Regions from separate parts of the Bacillus sp. DX3.1 genome, predicted to be linked through region 2. Evidence: riboswitches for the same ligand, from Rfam matches in the RefSeq annotation. Region 2 holds a riboswitch; the other holds the start of a gene.
What was found. A riboswitch is a leader RNA that binds a small molecule or an ion and turns the genes downstream of it on or off. The one in region 2 is predicted to bind cobalamin.
Positions count from the first base shown of each region.

Region 1 (12,705 bases), 730 kb from region 2:
ATACAGAACAAAAATTGTTTAAAGGCCGTTATACAACTTTATGGAATTTCCTAGCGAATATTTTAGTAGATTTAATTATTGTTGGTGGTGTGTTTGCTTTATACTATTACTTCGGCATTGGTATGTGGGGAATGTTTTTCATTCTTTTAATTGTGTTTACGATAGTAAATGTAATTGTAACCCGCAGTTTACAACTAGATGCAGAACGTATTTTAGCAAATATTAAATAAAATGATAAATCCTCTGTATTTGTGCAGAGGATTTATCCCGTTAAAGCCCAATGGATTTAACTAATCACCAGTGGGGATAGAGAAAGACACTGATGAAATTTTTACTATATTGTGTAGGGGGAGAAGCGAGTGACGAGAATAGCAATTGTTACGGGAGCAACACGTTTAGATGGAATTGGAGCAGCAGTTAGCAAGCTACTTGCTCAAAAAGGAATTGATATCTTTTTTACATACTGGCCTCGTTACGATAAAGCAATGCCATGGGGGATGAACGATCAGGAACCATTTTTATTAAAAAAAGAAATTGAAAATTTTGGTGTGCGATGTGAAATGGCAGAAGTGAACTTAGCGCAGTCATATGCACCAAACCGTCTATTATACATGGCTTCAGAACGTTTAGGTGAACCATCTATTCTAGTCAATAATGCAGCTTATTCGACAAATACAAATTATGATGAATTGGATGTAGAAGAGCTAGACCGACACTATACGGTCAATGTACGTGCGCCAATGCTATTAAGTGCATTATTTATCAAAAATCATACGTTGGAAACGGGTGGTAGAATTATTAATCTTACCTCCGGACAGTCGTTAGGACCGATGCCAGATGAACTTGCATATGTAGCAACAAAAGGAGCAATTGAAGCATTTACAAATTCAGTAGCACCGGCTGCAGCAAAAAAAGGAATCACTGTAAATGCAGTTGATCCAGGACCGACACAAACAGGGTGGATGAATAAAGAAGTACAGGAATCTCTTATTGGAAGGTTTCCAGCTGGTAGAATTGGAGAACCAATGGATGTGGCACGTCTCATTTCATTTTTAATAAGTGAAGAGGCAGCGTGGGTAACCGGGCAAGTGATTCATTCAAATGGTGGGTTTTATTGATAAATATTACAGTTTATTACAAAAAATAGAGTGAAAAGGAATTTTCAATAATAAATAGAATCGTATTAGGGAGGTTTAATTTGTAAGTATAGGAGGCTTTTTATGAAAATGAAAAAAATTACGATTGCTTCATTAGCAATTGGTACAATGCTCTCCATTACAGCTTGTAGTACCTCCACAGATCAGGGGCAAGAAATGAAAAAGGAACAAACAAACGCGAAAGAAGATGCAAAAACGACGAGTGCAGACGAAACGAGCGCGACGAAAGGCGAGGGGAAAGAAACAAACACAACTACTACTACTGGAAAATCAGGTAATGACCAAAAGAGTTCAAAAGAAACGACAGATAAGGAAGAAACTAGTAAAGAGACAAATGCTAAAACTACGGATCAAACTACAAATGGGAAAACATCGAATAAAGATACAACAGCAACAACTCCAAAACAGAAGTTGAATGTGAAAACAAATGTGAAAGAAGTTGTCCAATTGATTGAAAGCTTAGATAAACAATTAGCGGCTAACCCAAAATTGGATACGGTAAACAAGCTCGGAAAACAAATTAATGAGAAATGGGATGTAGTAGAAAAAGAATTAGAAACGGCACATCCAACTGACTATAAAACAATCGGGCAAAGCATATATCCGTTAATCGTTGCAACGGAGAAACAAAAAATCGATGTAAAACGAATTAAATCGTTAACGACAAAATCAAAGCAAGATTTAAATCAACTTATAAATAAGCTTTCATAAAATAATTGATTTTTAAATAGAGTATTTTATATAAATACAAATTAAAAAACCGACATAAAACCCTTCTTTTTAGGTGGGAGAGAGCATCCGTTCATGCATAGAAGCGGTCAGGTCCTTTTCCTGCCCCATACGAAGTGAAAACAAAGAGAGAAAACGAGTGCCGGTCACCTTTTGTTATTCATAGCCACGGCTATATGTCGAAAAATCAAAATGGATTTATATATAAAGAAGGAGAAACCAACATACGTTTCTTCTTTTATTTATTTCTATTTAAAATAGTACTTTTATATTTAGATGAAAAACACAATGGTATATATCATAATTTTATTATGTCAACTAATTTGCAGGTATGGATACTCAATCGAGGAAAGAAAACCGTCCAGAGTAAGGACGGCCCATTCTATAAGTATTCTTTTAAAATTTCAGCGCCACCACCATATTTATAAGACATCAGTTCATACATATGTCAACTACCCACCACTTAAACGCTAACGCGTTTTGAAGTGGGGGCTTGTAAAAAGCCCTGGTTGTCTAGCCTCAGCCTTTTGTAGACTACGTTCGTAGGTTGCATACCCAAGAATAATTCCCTAGTTCTTGGCTCTATGGTGGCGCTGTAACAGTTCTGGTTGGGAAGGAACGGTCAACCACAAGCCTTCTTTCATAAGAAGTTGCTAACACCTACAAACATTGGCGAAGGGAAACAAACTCTTAGGAGGGACAAAACATGCGTGTATTTGTCAAGAATTTACGTGGAGAACCGCTCATGCCTTGCAGTACTCGTAAGGCGCGGCTTCTTCTCAAACAAGGAAAAGCTAAGATTATAGGTTACACACCGTTTACCATTCAATTGCAATATGCGACTGGTGAAACAGTACAACCTATTACAATCGGTGTCGATAGCGGTGCAAAATATGTGGGGATCGCAATTACAACAGAGGAAAAAGTACTAGCGAAAGGAACCATTGAATGACGTCAGGATGTGAAAGAGAACCTTACTCTTAGAGCCACATTACGTAGAAGCCGAAGACAACGTAAAACCCGTTACCGAAAAGCGCGCTTTCTCAATCGAAAAAAGAAAGATGGCTGGCTTCCACCATCGATTCAAAGCCGAACCGATAACATCATTCATTGGATTGAAATATTCAAATCGTTACTACCTTCACTAAAAGTCATTGTAGAAGTTGGCAAATTCGATGCCCAAAAACTAAAGAACCCTGATATACAAGGGAAAGAGTACCAACAAGGAGACGCATTTGGCTTTTGGAATACAAGATACTATGTGTTTGCGAGGGACCATTATACATGTCAAATCTGTAAGAAAAAAGGTGGCATTTTGCACACACACCATCTAATTGAGCGACATAAGGGTGGTTCAGATATGGCAGAGAACCTCGTGACAGTACATGAAGATTGCCATGAAAAATTCCATCAAGGAAAAATTAAACACGTTTTTAAGGAACCAAAACAGTATAAAGAGACCGCCTTTATGAATATTTTGCGGCTTCAAATCATGAAGCGTTTAGATTGTGAGATCACGTATGGCAGTTACACAACACCGAAGCGAAAAGAATTAAGATTATCAAAAACACATTATAATGATGCCATTGCGATTACCAATCCGAAACAATTACAAGAATATCAGCAAAGTGGTGAGTTTCGCATCAAACAATTTAGAAAGAAAAAGCGTTCTCTTCATGAAGCAACTGCAAGAAAAGGAAGAAAAACGAAAAATAGAACAGCGAAAAGAAATAATAAAAATACACCGTATGTAGGCACAGTGTATCTAGGTGATAAGGTGAAAGCGTTTGGACAAATAGGATTCGTGACAGGATTTACAGGGAAGATGGTGTATGTGCAAGATTTGGACGGCCATTATATACAAAATCCTGCTAAATCTTATAAACAAGTGAATATATCGGATATTGAATGTATGCACCACAATCATAATTGGTTATTCTTACAAGTCAGTTAGGCGATGCCTAACCGAAATTCATCCCCACCTTATCGCTTGGCTATCGCCCGTCACGCGCTTGAAGAGGGGGGACTTCTTTCGGGAAGTACGTTAAAATAGGTGTTTCTAGCGGTTTACAGCCATATGCTTCAAATGTTTCCTCGCAAACTCTTTTAATCTGGTTTCTCAACAATTGTTCTTCAGGTAAATAATCTTTCGTTCCTTTTACATTGCGTACATTCATTATGATCACTCCTTTTTAAAATAAAAAAAGCTATGCAGGTATAAAAATACCCACATAGCTTTATAATGGCTTCGTGGGTTAACAGGAATAGCCGTGTACCCACGAAGAAAAAATTCCTCGGAATACACGGCTTTATGTATGATGATGAAGTTGGAAAGAAGTGTTTCGTCTAAACATAAGAGATCACTCCTTAAGGCTTTTTTAAAGTATACTAAATTAAGTTTGAATTATCAATCTTTTTAGCGTTCAAGTTTTTTATTTTTATAAAAACATGCTCACATTTTACATTAAAACATAATATGTGATACGCAACCGTTGAAAACCATGTATACTCATTAGTTTTACCTCTTAAAAGGAGGAAAAAATATGGGCTTTGAAGCCGGATTTGGTGGCGGATTTGCTTTATTAATCGTATTGTTTATTCTTTTAATTATTATTGGATGTAGCTGTTTCTGTTAAAATGGTTATTAATTAGAAAAGACACCTATTCGAGTGTCTTTTTTTGTATAAAAAAATTTCTACCGATAAGTGGGGTTATGGTAACTAAAATTATATAGGGTAAGTAAGTTATAACTTTGTAATAAAGTTTGATCAAATTAATGTTATTAACCGTGATAAAAAAACGACAAAAAAAAGCATATTTTGAAAAAAGATTAATTAAAACATGCTCTTTCTTTGGTCTAATTTCAACTTATTTTATAAAAAAGATTAATCATTTTGGTACGTGTCGTTAAATATTAGTACCCGTTACTTTAAGTGAATTTCTTTACACCAATTGATATATCCTTAAAATTAAAAACAAAAGGGCTCTAGAACCAGAACCTTTTTGTTTAATTTATCTTTTAAATCCGCCTTTTGAATGAATAATCTGACCTGTAATCCAATCTGCTTCTTCACTCACAAGAAATTTAATGGTTTTTGCAACAGAACCGATTATTACTACTTACGCCGACATGGTTTTATTGTTATATTTAAAATATACGAATTTGCAAAAGTATAAATAAGAACAATTATTAGTAATAGGAGGTTTTATTATCAAAGGAAAACATCGTAACATTACCCTTGCAATATTAGGAATATATTCCGTTCTGATCCTCTACTTTATGTTTCTTGGTTTCGATAGATTGGGATTAAAATATATTAACCATGAATATGAATTCCAGTTAATTCCGAGTAGTATTCCTTTGGGCTTGCCAAATATGGTAGATGGGGAAGATTTTAATCTATGGTTTTTTAATTTTGGAAATTTAACAGCATTCATACCTTTTGGGGTATTAATTCCTATGTTATATCGTTGTAGCTTTATTAGATTTATTACTTCATTCTGTATTTCTATTCTTATACTAGAAGTCCTACAAATGGTTACTTTTCTTGGTGGCTTTGACATTGATGATGTAATTGTGAATGCAATGGGTGCTACAATAGGATTTTGTGCATATAAAATAGGATTTCGCTCTAATAATACTTTGAAAAACTTTATTATTACAGGTGTAACAGCATTTATCTTGACATTAGGAGTACTTGTAGTTGTAGGTGAAATTAATAAATCATTAGAAAAGGAACAACAATCCCTAAAAAATGGAACTGTTATAGCGCTAAATCAACTGACAGAAAGTACTGGATATGTACCGAAAGTTAACAATTCCACTAGCTTTGAAGTGGCTCATAAAAAAATTGAACCTAAATTAAATATGTATAGTAGTAAAGGGACAAATTCTCAGCAATTTAAATACTTGTTAAAAGGTAAGTATGCAAAAATTTCGGGATATCTCGGTATCCCTGATGGTGCTAGCAAACATTCCGGTAAGATAATTATTTCTATTGATGGAAAAGATGTACAAACCATTCGATTCTCTGAAGAAAGCATATCTACATCCACAAGTTCTTTTGAGATAGAGTTGGATAAAGCAAATGAACTTAGTATTAAATTTATTGATACAGATGCATTGCTATGGGATGTTAAGCTTACAGAATGGAAAAAATAATGAATTGAAATCCACTAGTTCAGATACTAGGGGTCACTATACATGCCCATCAACTTAAGAAATTAATTGTTCCCCAAAATAAAAAATGAACTGAATTTTCATTGACAACTATGAAGAGATAAAACTTTCGTTTTTGTTACGTTTTGTATTCAAAAATATAAAATAAATCGCTTATTCCAAATGATATAATCAAAGAATGGGAGGTGAATAAATCATGACAAAAAAAACAGGCTGGACTAATCTGGTAGCTTTAGTCTGGTTAGCAACTTTAGGAGCACTCTTATCGACTTTTGCTAGGTCAATTCCTAACAATGTTGTGTCCTGGGGAATCCTTGCTGTTGCAATTGTAATTACATTTGGGGCTTCCTTTACAGGGCTTTTCTTACTTAGAAAAAACAGCAAACAAAAATAAAAGATTTTAAGAACGAGCAACACCCCTCTCTTCTAACGGAGAGAGGGGTGTTGCTCTCTATATGGAATAATGAGGATAAGGGATATCTTTATTGGTGAAGGTGCTTGAATACATAACACACAATATTGAGACCATCTGTAAAAAATGGACTTAACAACTTCTGATAAGTGATGTTATGTCTACTCAGTATGAAAAAAGTAAGTATATTATAAGTATGAATTGGGATAAATGATGATAAAAAATAATAAAAGTACAGTAACAATTTGTTTCTGTACTTTTTAATAGGACTATCTCCAGATATGAGGGTGTTGATAAAATTGCTACATAAAACATTTTTTCATACAAGCTGAAAGACAAGCGTCTTTTACTGATGGTGGGAGAGGAAAGCAATAGCCGCACATATCAGTACATAAATGGATAGTACTATAGTGATATCCTGAATATGGTCTCAAATTTTATCTCTCCAAAATTGAAGATTACGGATTATTTTATTCTAAATAGGACAAAAATTAGATTGTCCATTGCAAAACAAATGAATTTAATACATAAAAGTAGAGGTAGTTAACAAAAACGTTATTTGGTATCTAAATTCTATATGCCGAAAAAGAGCACTGTATAAAAGTGCTCTTTTTACGGTGGGTTCTATGAGTGGGGGTCCTATACGATAATATATGCTTGTCTCATTTAAATGTGAAAGAATTAAATGCTCAATTAATCGATGGATCACGGTTAGCAGAAATGTATATGGAATCCATTGAAAGTTATTCACTACCCCAATATGTACTAAATCCCGCTAGCAATTAATCTGCAGGGTTTTCTTTTTTGTGTTTGCTTCTGTTGAGTGAAAGTATATTAATTTAAATTTGATATTCATAGTTCTTAATTCAATTCAATTTATATAAATACAAATTAGAAAACCACATAAAACCCTTCTTTTTAGGTGGGAGGGAGCATCCGGCCATGCATAGAAGCGGTCAGATCCTTTTCCTGCCCCATGCCAAGTGAAAACAAAGAGAGAAACCGAGTGCAGGTCACCTTTTGTTATCCATAGCCGCGGCTATATGTCGAAAAATCAAAATGGATTTATATAGATGATCCTAAAATTCTAAAAACAAGAAAAACACGAGGTATATGATATTTTAAAAAGGATATTTTATTGGGGAAATTTCACTCGGATATAATGACAAAGTTGTATAATAAAAATAAATGTACCAGATGTAATGATATGAATTTTTGTTGAAGCATTAATAGGAGGATAATATGAAAAAAGATAAAACAAATGCAATGCGTATATTAGACAAAGAAAAAATAGAATATTCCATGATGTCATATAGTCCAGAGGACGGAAAAATCGACGGCATCTCTGTTGCCAAAAAAATTGGAAGGGAGACAAGGGAAGTGTACAAAACACTTATTTCTCAAGGAGCTAGCAAAGCATATTATGTGTTTGTTATTCCCGTAGATACTGAGCTCAATTTGAAGACAGCTGCTAAGGCTGCTGGTGAAAAGAAGGTGGAAATGATTGCGGTGAAGGATATTACAAAAGTCTCCGGATATGTTCGTGGTGGATGCTCGCCAGTGGGGATGAAAAAATTATTTCCAACTTTTATAGATACAAACGCTCGATCATTAGAAACAATTATAGTCAGCGGGGGAAAAATTGGTGTGCAAATTGAACTAAAGGTTGAGAGCTTAATCCAGACAACGAAAGCAAACTTTGCTGATTTAATAAAATAGTTTATCAGAATCCGCCCTGCTGACTAATCGGCAGGGCGGATTTTATCTAAATACCCTCTCATGTATCTCTAGATATACAATAGGAAGCTTAATGAAGAAAATTTTAAAAATACGAAGAGTTTTCTCCTATATATAGGAAGAAGTACGGAAATTAACAAGTTTGCAAACGAACTTGCTAACACGTCTATGGAATAGATAAATGCAAATTAAAAAACCGACATAAAACCCTTCTTTTTAGGTGGGAAAGAGTATCCGGCCATGCATAGAAGCGGTCAGATCCTTTTCCTGCCCCATGCCAAGTGAAAACAAAGAGAGAAAACGAGTGCAGGTCACCTTTTGTTATCCATAGCCGCGGCTTATATGTCGAAAAATCAAAATGGATTTATATAATTGAGCCGTTTGTTCAGTATATGGGGTTTTATGCTATATTTAATAGGCGATAAAAGTTTGTTTTACTGCTCATAAGCTACACTTCCTTATATATATTCTTCTTATAGTATATAAAATTTTGCAAAATAAGACAGGGGAATGGCGAAAGTACAAGAATACGTAACGTATATCGAAAAAGAAAAGAGGAAAGAAGATGTGGCGAACAACGGATCTTTGTGATGCATTTGAAAATAAGGTACAAGTATGCCGTCCGATCTTTCAGTCTTATGGAAAGAAAGAGCAGTTTCACGGGAAGATTGCAACAGTTAAAGTGAAAGATGATAACGTGTTAGTGAAACAAGCATTACAAACTTTACCGGAGGGAACAGTATTAGTGGTGGATGGTGAAGGTTCTACGAATTGTGCTTTGCTTGGGGATAATTTAGCAAACATTGCAAAGGAACGGAATTTAGCGGGAATTATTGTGTATGGTTGTGTTCGTGATAGTGCAGAGCTTCGTAATATTGATATAGGTATTTTAGCGATTGGGACGATGCCGAAAAGAAGTGTGAAAGAAGGGAGAGGGGAAAGAAAAATACCTTTGTTCTTTGGTGAAATTTCTTGGGTTTCAGATCACTATGTGTATGCCGATGAAGACGGGGTAATTGTATGTGATGAGCCAATTCATATGAAAGAGTGAAATATATTCAATAAAAGTCTATTACTATATAAATACAAATTAAAAAACCGAGATAAAACCCTTCTTTTTAGGTGGGAGAGAGCATCCGGCCATGCATAGAAGCGGTCAGATCCTTTTCCTGCCCAGACATAGTGAAAACAAAGAGAGAAAACGAGTGCAGGTCACCTTTTGTTATTCATAGCCGCGGCTATATGTCGAAAAATCAAAATGGATTTATATAGCATTTACTCTATAATATTCTTAGAAAATAAATCAGATAAAACATAGACAAAAAGCTACGTCAATAGTAAAATAATACAGAAATTCATAATGTTAATAATTGTATAGGTGTATAGTATTTATTGATTACTTAAGAGGGGAAATTGGTGAAAATCCAATGCGGTCCCGCCACTGTAAGTGAATGATGTAACAATAAAGTAAGACTTTTATCAATGGGGGATTCTTTATCCTCCACATATCTTCCTTGAATTTTTTAGAATCTTGGGGTGGGGGTCGTACTGTCCGTTAATGCGGGATAAATCATTCATAAGTCAGGTTACCTTTCCTATGCAAATACAACCATTACCTACGAGGATAGGGGGTGTTGTGCATTTTGTTTTGCACTTTCAAGTGGAGAGTACTTTTGCACGCCCTTAGAGGGCTTTTTTTATGTAAGTTTTTTGCAAAGGGAGGAACGGATGGAGATGGCAACGATGAAAAAGTGGCTGCAAACGTCATTAATGACGTTTGCATTAGTATTTGTTTCTTTCGCAAATACTGTACATATTGCGTTTGCTGAAGGGAAAACAGCAACGCTTGCGATTATTGGGGAATCGCAAAAAGGAATCATTTTATGTCCAAAAGAAGTGTCAATTAAAGATGGGGAAACAGCCTATAGTTTATTGCAAAAGGTCATGAATGGCAAAGTAACAGCCGAAAATACGAAATATGGTATGTATATAAAGAGTATTGATGGTTTAATGGCTGGGGAAACAAGTGGATGGACTTATGATGTAAATGATAAAGCGGCAATGGGTGGAGCAGATAGTTATAAATTAGAAGCTGGAGATGTTGTTGCATTTCGTTTTGTTGTAGACTGGAACAAAATGAGTCAGGAAACACTTCAACAAGTACTTGATAAGATAGGAACTTGTAAGAAAAAACCAGATGAGAAAAAACCAGATGAGCAAAAGCCAGATGGACAAAAGCCAGATGAGCAAAAGCCAGATGGACAAAAGTCAGATGGACAAAAACCAGATGAGCAAAAGCCAGATGGACAAAAGCCAAATGAGCAAAAACCACAAGAATCAATAAAAAATGAATTACTAATGAAAAAGGTAGATCGTGCAATTCAAAAAGCTTCTCAAAAGATGCTGAAAGACGGAGTGGATAGTGATTGGATTGCAATTGCACTTGGGCATTCAGAGCAAAGTATACCAACAGAGGTAAAAATAAGCTATTTACAGTCTTTAACACAAAAAGTAGAAAAGCGTATAAATCGATTCAATTCTACCGATGTAGCACGAACAATTTTAGCGGTTACAGCAGTTAATGGTAACCCAAAGAATGTTGCAGGGGAGAATTTAATTCAAAGACTTTATCAATCTGAAAAATTAGATTCTATTACAGGTTATACACTTAGTCTTATTGCACTTGATACAAAAAAATATGAAGTACCAGTAGATGCAAAATGGAATCGTGATACATTAGTAAAAGCAATTTTAGCTTCTCAACATACAGATGGTGGTTGGACTTACAATGTTCAGAGCAGTAAAAAGGACGCTAGTAATGTTGATGTAACAGGTATGGTTTTATCGGCATTAGCGCCATATAAACAGCAACCAGAAGTTAAGAAATCCATTGGAAAAGCAGTACAATTTTTATCAAAAAAACAAACAAAAACAGGTGGGTTTTTAGCTGACGGTAAAGAAAATTCCAATAGTGTCTCGCAAGCTATTATTGGTCTAGCTGCAGCAGGAATCAATCCGACGAGCAATGCATTTATTAAAAATAATTATAATGCTGTTCAAAACTTAATATCCTATCAATTAGCAAATGGTGAATTCAAATGGTTGTCAAGCGGAAAAGAAGGTAGTAGTATGGCAACTGAACAAGCCCTATTAGCTCTTATACAATATAAAGACTATGTAAACGGGAAAGGTTCCATTTACGATTGGACGAACGTTTCAACTGAAAATGAAACAAAAACGGTTGTAGAACCGAAGCAGCTGATAGTAGATGAAGTAAAAGTTATAGAAAAGCAGCAAAAGCAACCGAAAGAGGAAACATCTCGTGTTGTAGTAAAAGAAAAAACAGTAAATCGTGAAAAAACTGCGGGAAATGGTCAATTACCTAAAACAGGAGCGTCAGGTTGGGATGCTGCTATGCCAGTAGGAATGGGTGTATTATGCATTGCTTCAGCATATGTTTTATGGAGACGAAAAGCAGCTTAATAAAAATTAGGAGCAATGATTTGCTCCTAATTTTTATTAAGCAAGGTGAGAAACATATGAGTATGATGAAATGGTTGATCTCATTTGTCCTTTCATTCGGATTGCTTGTTGGATGTAGTCAAACGGATAAATTTTATATTTGGTGTAGTTTATTTATGCTAATCGTCATTATGTTACCATTCTATATTCAATTTGAAAAAAAAGCATTTGTTTCACGTGAAATCGTTATTGTTGCTGTTTTAGCAGCGATAGCAGCAGTTAGCCGTTTTCAATTTTCAATTATTCCAAGTGTACAACCAACTTCGTTTGTAATTATTGTTTCAGCTATTGTTTTCGGAAGTGAGACAGGCTTTATCATTGGAGCTACTGCAGCACTTGTGTCTAATATATTTTTAGGACAAGGACCGCGTGGATACCGTGGCAAATGTTTTCATGGTGGATGATGGGATTTACAGCGGGTTTACTTCGGAATACGCTTATAATGAGAAACTTATGGGGCAGGAAAAGGATCTGACCGCTTCTATGCATGGCCGGATGCTCTCTCCCACCTAAAAAGATGTATGGCATTTTAGAAGGTGAGAAACACGTGAACTTCTCAAGTAAACAAAGCATAAGTATGTATCGTAAAACATAGTTATATACTGTAGGGTCGCGACTTACATATTCGTTTGCCTCTTAAATGCTTCTTACCAAAGGTAAGGAGCATTTTTTATTTCTATTTGCGGGTAGTAAGGGGCCCACCTCAAAATTATGAGGAATTCAAGGAAGATAGATGGGAGATGGAGTATCTTCCACTGATCAAAGTCTCACTTTATTTCAGTCATAAGAGAATACAGGGTGAAATTTCTTTTTAAAAGATGGAACGTTTGATTAATCGTTACTGTAAAAATGACAAAAAATTGTTTTAATATATTTAAATTTTAACATGGAAATTTTATATAATAGTAAATGGGAAATATTTTCATAGGTGAGGTGTTATATTCATGAAGCCAGTTGTTCCAAAGCAG
Region 1 covers NZ_CP128153.1:2,997,919-3,010,623, reverse strand. The annotation lists gene QRE67_RS14935 (putative ABC transporter permease subunit) at 1-230, shown strand, start outside; gene QRE67_RS14930 (SDR family oxidoreductase) at 360-1,118, shown strand; gene QRE67_RS14925 (hypothetical protein) at 1,221-1,868, shown strand; partial or broken gene iscB (RNA-guided endonuclease IscB) at 2,593-3,840, shown strand; partial or broken gene QRE67_RS14915 (histidine--tRNA ligase) at 3,923-4,063, opposite strand; gene QRE67_RS14910 (YjcZ family sporulation protein) at 4,430-4,522, shown strand; partial or broken gene QRE67_RS14905 (SDR family oxidoreductase) at 4,899-4,985, opposite strand; gene QRE67_RS14900 (VanZ family protein) at 5,152-6,048, shown strand; gene QRE67_RS14895 (hypothetical protein) at 6,263-6,460, shown strand; partial or broken gene QRE67_RS28690 (restriction endonuclease) at 7,154-7,264, shown strand; gene ybaK (Cys-tRNA(Pro) deacylase) at 7,721-8,197, shown strand; gene rraA (ribonuclease E activity regulator RraA) at 8,781-9,266, shown strand; cobalamin riboswitch at 9,575-9,828, shown strand; gene QRE67_RS14880 (DUF4430 domain-containing protein) at 9,950-11,698, shown strand; partial or broken gene QRE67_RS14875 (ECF transporter S component) at 11,854-12,200, shown strand; gene QRE67_RS14870 (YwiC-like family protein) at 12,682-12,705, shown strand, end outside.
Region 1: linked by a shared signal. The riboswitch ahead of QRE67_RS14880 (DUF4430 domain-containing protein) and the one ahead of metE (5-methyltetrahydropteroyltriglutamate--homocysteine S-methyltransferase) in region 2 are both predicted to bind cobalamin.

Region 2 (12,705 bases):
CGAATGAAGAAAATGCAAAAATTCGCTATGAAAAATCAAAAGAAATTCCTCCTGTAAAATCATTAATGGAAGATCCAATCATTAAGGATAGTGAAGCTGCAAAAGCGATAACTACACAGGCTGCAACTGGTATCCCAATGCCGAACATTCCAGAAATGCAAGAAGTATGGGAGCCAGCAAGATTTGCATTAGAGTTACTTGCAGCGGGAAAACAAGAACCAAAAGCAGCACTTGATGAAGCAGTCAAGCAAATTAAAGGAAATATTGAAGCGAACCATGGTAAGCAAAAATAATATAGAATTCGTGTCTCTTGTAAATGAGGGACACGAATTCTCCTCCTTCCAAGGGGAAGAAAAAAGGGGGAAGAACAATGCAAACATCTATTGAACCAACTCAAGAAGTGAACGGTTTAAAACATCGAAAAACAGCTGCTATGTTGTCAATCATTCCAGGCATTGGCCAACTGTACAATAAACAATATGTAAAAGGTATTATCTTTCTTGTACTAACCTGCTCATTTTTTGTAGCGTTTGCTGATTTGTTAAATATGGGATTATGGGGAATTGTAACGCTAGGTACAGAAGTTCCTCGTGATCATTCTATTTTTCTACTGGTAGAGGGTATTTTAGCACTTATTGTTATTGCATTTGGGCTAGGAGTATATGCTTTTAATCTATACGATGCCTATCAAAATGGGAAGAAACGTGACGTAGGAATACCGCTAAACTCTGTGAAGGAACAATATCACCATCTATTAGACCAAGGATTCCCATACTTGATGGTTTCACCAGGGTTTCTACTACTTATCTTTGTCGTTGTATTTCCGATTATTTTTGTTCTATTAATTGGATTTACAAACTATGACTTATATCATTCTCCACCTGCAAAATTGGTAGAGTGGGTTAGTTTTAAAAACTTTATTGATATTTTCACATTACCAATGTGGAGAGATACATTTTTAAGTGTATTATCTTGGACCGTCATTTGGACATTTGTCGCAACGACGTTGCAAGTGGCACTTGGTATTTTCTTAGCAATTTTAGTAAATCAACCAGGGATTAAAGGAAAAGCAGTGATTCGCACAATCTTTATTTTACCTTGGGCAGTTCCAGCGTTTGTATCTATTCTCGTATTTGCTGGTATGTTTAACGAATCCTTTGGGGCAATTAACAATCAGGTGTTGGCTCTATTTGGAATCGAAAAGATAGCTTGGATGACAGATCCATTTTGGGCAAAGGTCGCTTTGATTTTCATTCAAACATGGCTGGGGTTTCCGTTTATTTTTGCGATGACGACAGGTATATTGCAATCGATTCCAGGTGAATTATATGAAGCGGCTACAGTAGATGGTGCAACAGCTTGGCAACAATTTCGTAAAATTACATTGCCGCTCGTTTTATATGCAACTGCACCAATTTTAATTACGCAATATACGTTCAACTTTAATAACTTCAGTATTATTTATCTGTTTAATAGTGGTGGTCCGGCTGTATCAGGACAAAATGCAGGTGGAACAGATATTTTAATTTCCTGGATTTATAAGTTAACGATGACATCAGCTCAATATGGGAAAGCGGCAGCACTGACGCTGATTTTATCGTTAATTGTTATTACAGTTGCTTTATGGCAATTTAAAAGAACAAAATCATTCCAAGAAGAGGATATGATGTAAATGAATATAAAACGACAGAAGATGTTACGTCTTTCATTAAGTTATTTCGTCATTTTCGTTATGTGTGTCATTATTTTCTATCCATTATTATGGATTATTGGTTCATCATTTAATCCAGGTGATAGTTTGTCGGGATCAAGCATCATTCCGAAAAATGCAACGCTAGATCATTATCGAGAACTACTTGATCTTTCCAAAAGTAATTATTTACTTTGGTATAAAAATACGTTGAAAGTTAGTGTTTTGACAATGATTTTCTCTGTATTGTCAATTAGTTTTACAGCATATGCATTTTCAAGATATCGTTTTGTAGGGCGAAAGAACGGTTTAGTAACATTTTTAATTTTGCAAATGATTCCAAACTTCTCAGCGTTAATTGCATTATATATACTAGCGCAGCTAACAGGATTAATTGATACACATCTTGCATTAATTTTAATTTATGTCGGCGGTGCGATTCCTATGAATACGTGGCTCATGAAAGGGTACTTTGATACCATTCCAAAAGAATTGGACGAATCAGCTCGTATGGACGGAGCAGGTCATTTTCGCATCTTTTGGCAAATTATCATGCCACTCGCAAAGCCAATTGTTGCGGTTGTAGCATTGTTCACATTTATCGGTCCATTTACTGACTTTATTTTAGCAAGCATCATTTTACGTACGCCAGAAAATTATACGTTAGCAGTTGGATTGTACGAAATGGTAGCGAAAAAGTTTGGTAATGAATTTACAACATTTGCAGCGGGGTCTGTATTAATTGCAATACCAATTTCCATTTTATTCTTATCGCTGCAAAAATATTTTATTTCCGGTTTAACAGCTGGAGGAACGAAGGGATGAAAATGGGACTTTATGTCCCATTTCTCTTTTTTTATCCCACATGAACGGGCAGTAAGACCCTCGCTGATAAAAGTTTCATTTTATAGAAATGATGGGGATTTTCCATATTATAAAATATGTTTTTTATGGTGATTGATGTGACATAGGAATTGAAAGATGTGAAAAAAATATTTTATAGTATAGGAAAATAAAGCTGTATCCTTTACAATACATGGAGAGGGAAAAGGTAGGTTTGGGTTAATAGAGGGTTCTATATGAACGGTACAAAAATAGATGCAACTTATATAAATCATGTAAAAAAGAAGAGAGGAGGAACAAATTTATGACAGTTACAATTAAAGATGTGGCAAAAAAAGCAAATGTTGCTCCTTCTACTGTTTCGCGTGTTATTGCGGATAATCCAAGTATTAGTGAAAAAACAAAGCGCCGTGTACGTAAAGTGATGAATGAGTTAGGATATCATCCGAATTTAAATGCAAGAAGTCTTGCGAATCAAACGACGAAAACAATTGGACTTGTTATGCCAAGTTCTGCAAGTAAAGCATTTCAAAATCCATTTTTCCCTGAGGTTCTTCGAGGAATTAGTTCGTTTGCACATGTAGAAGAATATTCCTTATATATATCAACTGGAGAAACAGAAGAAGAGATTTTTAATGGCGTTGTAAAAATGGTACAAGGTCGTCAAATTGGAGGAATTATTCTTCTGTACTCACGTGAAAATGATCACATTATTCAATATTTACAGCAACAAAATTTTCCGTTTGTCTTAATTGGCAAGCCATATGAAAGAAAAAATGAAATTACATATGTAGATAATGATAACTATACAGCTGCCAGGGAAGTAACGGAATATTTGATTTCACTAGGACATAAGCAAATTGCCTTCATTGGTGGAGGTTCAGATTTACTTGTTACGAAAGATCGTTTAGCTGGAATGAGTGATGCTTTGAAACTAGCTGATGTTCCTTTGCCGAAAGAATATATTTTACATTTTGATTTCTCAAGGGAAAGTGGTCAGCAAGCTGTAGAAGAGTTAATGGCACTTTCAAAGCCACCAACGGCGATTATGGCGACAGATGATTTAATTGGACTAGGAGTTTTAAGTGCGCTATCGAAAAAGGGATTTGTTGTGCCGAAAGATGTTTCTATCGTTAGCTTTAACAATGCTTTATTATCTGAAATTGCAAGCCCACCACTTACAACAGTGGATGTAAACATTTATCAATTAGGGTATGAAGCGGCAAAAGCTTTAGTTGACAAGATAGAACACTCAGAATCAATCACGAAATGTATTATCATCCCACATAAATTATTGAAGCGTCAAACTTGTTTTAACAATATACAAAAAAGCTAAGAGGGGAACCTCTTAGCTTTTTTGCTGTAGAAATTGTTCTAAACGGTCGCAGCCTTCCTTTAATGTTTCCATGCTATAAGCATAAGAAAGACGAATATAACCTTCTCCATATTCTGAGAATGCTGTTCCGGGAACAACAGCAAGGCCGGCCTCTTTGACAAGTTGAACTGCAAAATCAAAGGATGAAGATGTTAAGTTTCCAATGTACGGGAATAAATAAAACGCACCTGTGGGCTTTTCTATTGTTAAGCCCATTTGAGTCAGACGACTGTATACGTAATTCCGACGGTTTTTATATTGATGACGCATCATTCGCGGTGCGTCCTTTGCAGCTGTTAATGCTTCAATCGCAGCATATTGTGCAATTGAAGTGGCGCATGTAACGTTATATTGATGAACTTTTAAAATATGCTTTGCTAAATAGTCTGGAGCAAATAAAAGACCAATACGCCAGCCTGTCATGGAATGGGATTTTGATAAACCATTAATGACAATTGTTTTATCACGCATTTCGGGAAAATGAGCAATGGACGTATGATCATCTTCATATACAAGTTCACTGTAAATCTCATCAGAAAGGATGAAAATATTTTTATCTTTTAAAACAGCTACAATGTCTGTTAATTCTTCTTTTGAGAGTGTTACACCAGTTGGATTAGAAGGATAAGGTAAAACGATGCATCTTGTTTGGTCTGTAATCGCATTTTCAATCGCAGCAGCTGTTAAGCGAAATCCGGTTTCACGAACATCTACAAAAACAGGTGTTGCACCACACATCCGAATAATAGGCTCATAGCCAGGGTAAATAGGAGCAGGTAAAATAACTTCTGTGCCTTCTTCTAAAATCGTACGAAACGTAACATCGATTGCTTCACTCGCACCGATTGTAACGATTGTTTCGTCTTCTGGTGAATAGTGTAAATCGTAACGCTCTTTCAAAAAATTACAAGCCGCCTTGCGTAATTCTAGTAGCCCAGCATTGTGTGTATAGCTCGTAAAGTTTTCTGTAATCGCCCGTTTTGCAGCTTCTTTTACTAAAGAAGGTGTTGGGAAATCGGGTTGTCCAATTGTTAGAGAAATGAGATTATCATAGTTTTGAATCATATTAGAGAACTGACGGATACCAGAAATTTGAATATCCTTTACTCTTGGATTAATGAATTGTTCCATTTTGTCTCCCTTTCTTCCGTTGCAAAATTTCTTTTATTTTACCATATTTTTTATATCTTCGCTTTTTAAATACGTGTTCAAAAAGAAGGATAAAGAGAGCCGAGTAGTTCGAGGCGCGGAAGCTAGGAGGATAAGGAGTGTAGATGGAACTACATGAGTACCGGAGTGGCGACGTAACGAAGAAATAGGGCGGCAATCTTTACCGGACTTTTTGAACATCCTCTTTAAGCATATAAAAAAAGGCCGCTTAATGCGACCTTTTTAATAACCGTATGCCCAATCTATCTCATCTTCATTCCAAAGAACAGAAGATACCTTTCCAAGATGTACAACCGATGCATCGACAGCGCATGTGCAATTTTCTTCTCCAGTTTTTTCTTGTAGTTCCTCGTATACTGATTTATCAACATTTTCGAGAACAACCAAATTTTCCTCATTTAAAACAAGCGTAGTTCCTGCCATATTTATCTTCCTCCTACTAAAATAGTGGTCACTTATTTGTAAACATAGATAGTATGGATTATATGCCGTATGCTGTTATAATTGTCCATTTACTGGACTGTGTTTTGTTTTATTTTCTTAATCTGTATTCATTGTATACTGCCTAGTTGTAATTTGGTACAGGGTTTACAATCATTTCGGAAAGTTGTAACATTTCTTAACTAATGTTCACAAATGATTTACAAAAATGTTGAGAAAAATCTAAATTTTAAAACATAAATGTCTATAAAATGATATAATCATATCAAAATACATATAGGGGATGAGAGGGTATGGTGCTTATCCGTGACTTAATGATTCAAGTTGCTATCATTATTCTGCCACTATTTTTATATGAAGCGATTCGCCTAAATCGTTATCAAAATATGCCTCCAAAGCCCAATCGCTACTTTATTATGTTTTTATCAAGTATTACGCTTGTTCTTTCTATGACGTATCCCATGTGTTTTGGTAATGTTTGTGGTTATAATTTTCACCAAATTCCGATTATCAGTGGATTTTTGTATGGTGGTATAGTGGGAATCATTCCAGCTTTTATTTTTGTTATATACGATTGGTTTTTGCATGGGCTAAATTGGTTTCGAATAATAGAAGTTCTGTTTCTTGCAATTATTCCTCTATTGTTATCTAAAAAGTGGACCATTTTCCCAAGGAATAAGAAGCTTATTTTATCCTTCATCATATCATCTTTATATGTGCTCGTCTGTTTAGTATTCGAGATGTTTGATGTGTTGCTAGGAGCAGGCTTTACGCCACCTATGTCTCACTTATACAGCGGATACATATTTGCTTCTCTTATTATGATTATGACAATGGTATTTCAAGTGTATTTAACAGAGTATTTAAATGAAAATGCGCTGCTGCGTACAGAAATGCAAAAATCTGAGAAACTGAATATCATAAGTGAGCTAGCGGCAAGTGTAGCACACGAAGTACGAAATCCTCTTACAGTTGTTCGTGGCTTTATTCAGTTGTTAGAGAGTACAGAAGATGTAAAGAATAAGGACTATATGCGTCTTGTATTGGCAGAGCTAGATCGAGCTGAACAAATTATTTCGGATTATTTAAATTTAGCCAAGCCACAAATTGATAAAAAAGAACACATATGCTTATCTGCACAACTCATTGAAATGACTACTTTAATGTCGTCATTTGCTGCAATGCAAGGTGTCTATTTACAAGTTGAAATTTCTGAAAATCTATATACAATTGGCGATAAAACAAAATTAAAACAAGCAATTATGAATATTGTTAAAAATGGAATTGAAGCGATTCAAGAAAATAAAGGGTATTTAAAAGTAACCGCTGTTCAACAAGGTAATGTCATTATGATACGAGTAAAAGATAGCGGTGTTGGGATGACGAAAGAACAGCTAGCGAGACTTGGGCAGCCTTATTATTCGCTAAAAGAAAAAGGAACTGGTCTAGGGCTGATGGTAACGTTTAGTATTCTACAGGCACATAATGGTACGGTTGAATATCAAAGTGAGAGTGGAAAAGGAACCGAAGCAATTATTACGTTGCCAGCTGTCATAAACAAGGAATAAAAGTTACCAAAAAAAGGTAACTTTTTTTATTTATTCATTTCATTTGCTTTTTCAGATTTAACCCGGACAAATAAATTTTTAAATGATTGAAAGAAGCTCTGTTCTTTTGATGCGGCTATTAATCGTTTTGTTTCTTGAATTTCACGAATGACTTGCATGAGTTGATTGTCTCGATTGCTGTCCTTATTGTAAACGTGATTGACAAGCTTATTCATCTTTTCTTCTTGCTTCGATTCGCGTTTATACATATGATTCATTAATAAGTCCATTTTTTCTTTTTGTAGAGCATCTGTTTGGACGGCGTGATCGACAAGATCTTGCAGCATATCCGCTTGTTTTTCTTCTTTTACATAGACTTGCTGCATTAATTCATCCAGTTTTTCATCTTTTAAACGGTTTTGAGTAATTAAGGTTGAGTTTTGATGAATAATAGCTTCATTTAGTTGTGCGAGCATCTCAAGTTTTAACATAAATTCTTTAAAGTTTCGCTCTTCCTCTTTCGCTTTCACTTCTTGATTCTGTTTTAGGATGGGTACGGGTGGGGTGTTTTTTTCTTTTAAAATGATGGGAATTGTTTCTGTGATGTCTTCTTGTAAAGTAGCTGCTCGTTCATGAATTGATTTTAAAAGCTGCATATCATCCATTTTATATATACGAGCATCGGCAGTTTTTGCAATTATATAACCATGTTGCTCTAAAAGTTGACTGTATTTTCGAACTATATGTTTCGGGATTCCGGTTTTATTTGTGACATCCTTCGTTTTATATATTGCCTCCATGACGTTTCCTCCCCAAAAAGTATCGTATATACCAATTCCATTTTTTATTTATACTTCCTTTAAAAAAGAATGTCGGAAGGTTAGAAGTTTTCTACATGATTAGTGAGAAGTTGCATAAAAATGAATATTTTTGGCGTAAAGAAGAAGAAGAGCGCAAATAATGTCTGAAAACATAAGCTTGGTAAGTTTGTTATAATAACCTAAGATGAGAAAAGGTTTTTTGAAAACGGAGGTACATATATGAAGCAATTAAAAGGCATTATTATTTCAATTATCGCGATTCTTTCTATCTTGGTTGCTGTTTATGAGGTATTCACACCAACAGAACCAAAGAGTAAGAAAGAATTCGCATATGACCAAGTTCTAGATTTTCCAAAAGAACGTTACCCTGAAACTGGAAAGCATATTGCAGATGCAATAAATGAAGGGCATTCTGAGGTATGTACGATTGATCGAAATGGTGCAGCTGATAGAAGAAAGCTGTCTTTAGCTCCGTATCCAGCAAAAAAAGGGTATGACCGTGATGAATGGCCGATGGCAATGTGCAAAGAAGGTGGAAAAGGTGCACATATTGAATATATTAATCCGAGTGATAACCGAGGTGCCGGTTCTTGGGTTGGGAATAAGTTAGACAAATATTCAGATGGCACACGTGTGAAATTTGTGGTGAAATAGCAGATAATGATTTGAGGCGAATGGACTGAAAGTAAATGATGGAAAGGAAGGGCATACATGGAGTTAACAATTTCCTACTCACAATTAATCGTTATGAATCATGAGGAAAAACAACCGTATGTGGAATGGACGGATGAAGATTTCGAGAGAGGGTATGCCGAAACGGATGGTACCATTATTTTTGAAACGCTCTCTGATTATACGTGTGAAATTGCTGCAGTTGTTGGGAAGCATGTAGAGAAAGAAGGAGTGATGAGAACGATATCAGCACCATTTACTGTGCATAATGATGGTGTTTATATAAGTAGTATTCTTTCTAATAAACTACATATTTCGATTCCACAAGGCGCATATATACTAGTTGTACAAGCAATTCCACTTGAAGAACCGACAGAAGATGAACTTTATAAAGTACAGTATGAACTGTATTTTGAAGAGAGAGAATGATAACACCGCCGCAAATATATAAATACAAATTAAAAAAACGGCATAAAATTCTTCTTTTTAGGTGGGAGAGAGCATCCGGCCATGCATAGAAGCGGTCAGATCCTTTTCCTGCTCAGACATAGTGAAAACAAAGAGAGAAAACGAGTGCAGGTCACCTTTTGTTATCCATAGCCGCGGCTTATATGTCGAAAAATCAAAATGGATTTATATAGAGACGAAAGCAAGTTGAAAATTTCATAGCATAAAAAATGAGGATGCCCTTTTTGGACATCCTCATTTTTTAATTATACATTTGTTTTTAGAAATTCACGTGCTTGTTTTGCAGCTTGAACCATATGTTCCAGAGCAGGAATAACTTCTTCTGTTCTTCTTGTTTTTAAACCACAATCAGGATTAATCCAGAAGTATTTCGGATCACATACTTTTAAGGATTGTTCTACAATTGTATACATTTCATTTTTACTTGGAACACGAGGGCTATGAATATCATAGACTCCTAGGCCAATTCCTTTTTCATATGTTGTATGTTCCAATGTGTGAATGAATTCACCGTGACTTCTTGATGTTTCAATAGAAATAACGTCGGCATCTAATGCACGAATCGCATCTACGATATCTTCGAAGTTACTGTAACACATATGTGTATGAATTTGTGTTTCATTTGCTACAGAAGAAGTTGCTAAAAGGAATGATTGAACAGCCCATGTGATATATGCTTCCCAATCTTTTTCTTTTAGTGGCATTCCTTCGCGAAGCGCTGGCTCATCGACCTGAATAACACGGATACCTGAAGATTCAAGTAATTTAATTTCATGACGAAGTGCTAATGCGATTTGGTAGGAAACTTCTTTTCGGGAAATATCATTTCGAACGAATGACCAGTTTAGAATCGTTACAGGTCCTGTTAGCATACCTTTTACAACTTTATTTGTAAGGCTTTGTGCAAATGCAGTTTCTTTAATTGTCATTCCGTTAATAAAAGCAACGTCACCATAAATAACAGGTGGTTTTACACAACGAGAACCGTATGATTGTACCCAACCATTTTTTGTGAAAGAGAAACCAGCAAGTCTTTCTCCGAAGTATTCCACCATATCAGTTCGTTCGAATTCTCCATGAACGAGCACATCAAGACCGATTTCTTCTTGATACCGAATCCATTTTTCTGTTTCTTTTTCAATAAATTGTTCGTATTGTTCATTTGTAATATCACCATTACGCCATTGTTTACGTGTTTGACGAACTTCAGTAGTTTGTGGGAAACTACCGATTGTTGTTGTTGGTAACAATGGTAATTGTAATGCAGTTTGTTGCACAGCATAGCGTTCTTCAAATGGAAGAGGCCGAGAGAAGTCTGCTTCCTGAAGCGCTGCTCGTGATGCTTTCACATCTTCACGATTACGTGCAGCTGAAGAACGAATTGCTTCATGAGCAATTCGATAAGCTGTAAGTTCTGTACTTATGCTTTCTACACCATGTACAAGTGCTTGTTTTAAAATAGTAAGCTCTTCTAATTTTTGGTTTGCAAATGCAAGTGCATCATATAATTCTTTTGACAGGTGCGTTTCTTCTGTCTTGTCAATCGGAGTATGTAATAAGCTACAAGAAGGCTGAGCAATCCAATCTTTTGGCGTAACATGCTCTTTTAATGTCTCGAATAAAGAAAGAACATCATCAAGATCTGCTCTCCAAATGTTACGGCCATCTATACAACCTACAGCTAAAATTTTATCGGATGGGAATCCGTGTTCTACAATTGCTTTTACATTTCCTTCTTTACCGTGAACAAAGTCCAATCCAATGCCGGATACAGGGAATGTAATAATCTCTTCATAGTTTTCTTCTACACTATCGAAATAAGTTTGTAGAATAAGAGATACATTCGGTACTTCTTTATGAATTGTTTCATAAAGTTCTTTCGCTTGTGCGATTTCTTCTTTTGTTAAAGATGCAAAAATTGGTTCGTCAATTTGTACGAAGCGTGCACCAGCATCATGTAATTCAGTTAATAGCTGTACATAAGGTGCAACCAGTTGTTGTAGAATTGTTGAAAATTGATCTTGTTTATAACCTTTTGCTAATTTTAAGAATGTATAGGGTCCTAATATTACTGGTTTCCCATCTACTCCTAGTTCTTGTTTTGCTTCTTCATATAAACGAAGAGGACGGTTATCTTTTAAAGAAATCTTTAATCCTTCTTCATATTCAGGAACAATATAATGATAGTTTGTATTAAACCATTTTGTCATTTCAGAAGCGACGTGATCTTTAGATCCACGTGCCATCGCAAAATATACATCAAGATAAGACGTAAACTCAGAAAAACGGGATGGGATAAAGCCGAGCATATAAGCTGTATCCAGTACATGATCATAGTATGTAAAATCACCAATTGGAATTAAATCAATGCCTTTTTCTTGCTGTGTTTTTACATGTTGAAGACGAATTTCTTTCGTGTTCGTTAAAAATTGTTCTTCATTAATTTTGTTTGCCCAAAAAGCTTCCAATGTTTTTTTCCATTCGCGGTGTAATCCAATGCGTGGATACCCCAAGTTACTCGTTTGAATTCCCATTTAAATTTCCTCCCTAATTGAAAGTAAGCATTTCCGTTTACTCGGAAATGCTTTTAACGAAAAGTATATAGGAGCAGAAAATACTCCATTTCCGTTAAAAACACCTCCTCATCATCCGTGAGTCTATCAGTGTTGTTAAAATAGGCAGGTCTCCTGGCTGATGCTTCATACGAGTTCTTTCACCTTCCCGTTTTCACAGTGGTATAGGAAAGAGCTCTCTGCACTTACAGTGGCGGGACCGCGTTGGATTTTCACCAAACTTCCCTTTTAAACACGAAATAAAAAATTTCGTGTACCTATTTTCCTTTTTGAAAGGAATTTAACAAGTGAATATGATATTGAAACAAATTCTAACATAATTTTTTGAATTTTGTCCACTGTTTTGAAATAAGAATATTCGTAAATTTTTAATCTTTATTATTGAGAATATTCTGAATTTTATCAACGTTTTTTAGAGGGATGGAAACTATTTTTTTACTGTGTAAATCGTTTTGCTTTTCTATAACAGATTGGAAGAAAAATAGTATCGATTGTTTTTTATTGCGTTTTAACAGTAATCCAACAGAAGTCCCCTTCCTCAAGCACGTGCAGGGCATAGCCCAGATGGTAGGGAGGAGAAGGCTTATCCGTTTCTAAAAGAAGTGCCATCACAGCCCTTACAAGAAGTATTTTTACGACTGAAAAAGGCATATGATGGCTTTTTTCGTGGGGATTCCAACTATCCAAAATTGAAAAAGTATAAAGAATATAATAGCCTCACCTTCACTCAATTTGGATTCAAACCGAATAGGAAACACCGTTTCGCAATGTCTTTTTCTGAAAATGGAAAGTTATATAACAAAAGACTAGGAGAAATTGATATTCTTCTTCATCGTCCGATAGAAGGAACCATCAAACAACTGATTATCAAACGCCAATCCAAGAGATGGTACGCTATTTTTAGTGTCGAAAGACAAGCTGTACCTTCTTCTATTGCTATGGAAAATTCAATTGGTATAGATGTGGGGTTAAACAAATATGCTGTTCTTTCAAATGGAACGGCATTTGAAAATCCAAGATTTCTCTGCCGAAAAGAAAAGCGACTTAAGAAAGCACAGCGTAATCTTTCGAAGAAAAAGAAAGGCTCTGCGAACTATAATAAACA
Region 2 covers NZ_CP128153.1:3,729,759-3,742,463, reverse strand. The annotation lists gene QRE67_RS18590 (extracellular solute-binding protein) at 1-293, shown strand, start outside; gene QRE67_RS18585 (carbohydrate ABC transporter permease) at 371-1,672, shown strand; gene malD (maltosaccharide ABC transporter permease MalD) at 1,673-2,515, shown strand; gene QRE67_RS18575 (LacI family DNA-binding transcriptional regulator) at 2,838-3,869, shown strand; gene QRE67_RS18570 (aminotransferase A) at 3,882-5,039, opposite strand; gene QRE67_RS18565 (protein YkzT) at 5,301-5,501, opposite strand; gene QRE67_RS18560 (sensor histidine kinase) at 5,813-7,087, shown strand; gene QRE67_RS18555 (DUF3967 domain-containing protein) at 7,114-7,866, opposite strand; gene nucA (DNA-entry nuclease) at 8,107-8,541, shown strand; gene comJ (competence protein ComJ) at 8,599-8,988, shown strand; gene metE (5-methyltetrahydropteroyltriglutamate--homocysteine S-methyltransferase) at 9,273-11,561, opposite strand; cobalamin riboswitch at 11,688-11,876, opposite strand; partial or broken gene QRE67_RS18535 (RNA-guided endonuclease InsQ/TnpB family protein) at 12,173-12,705, shown strand, end outside.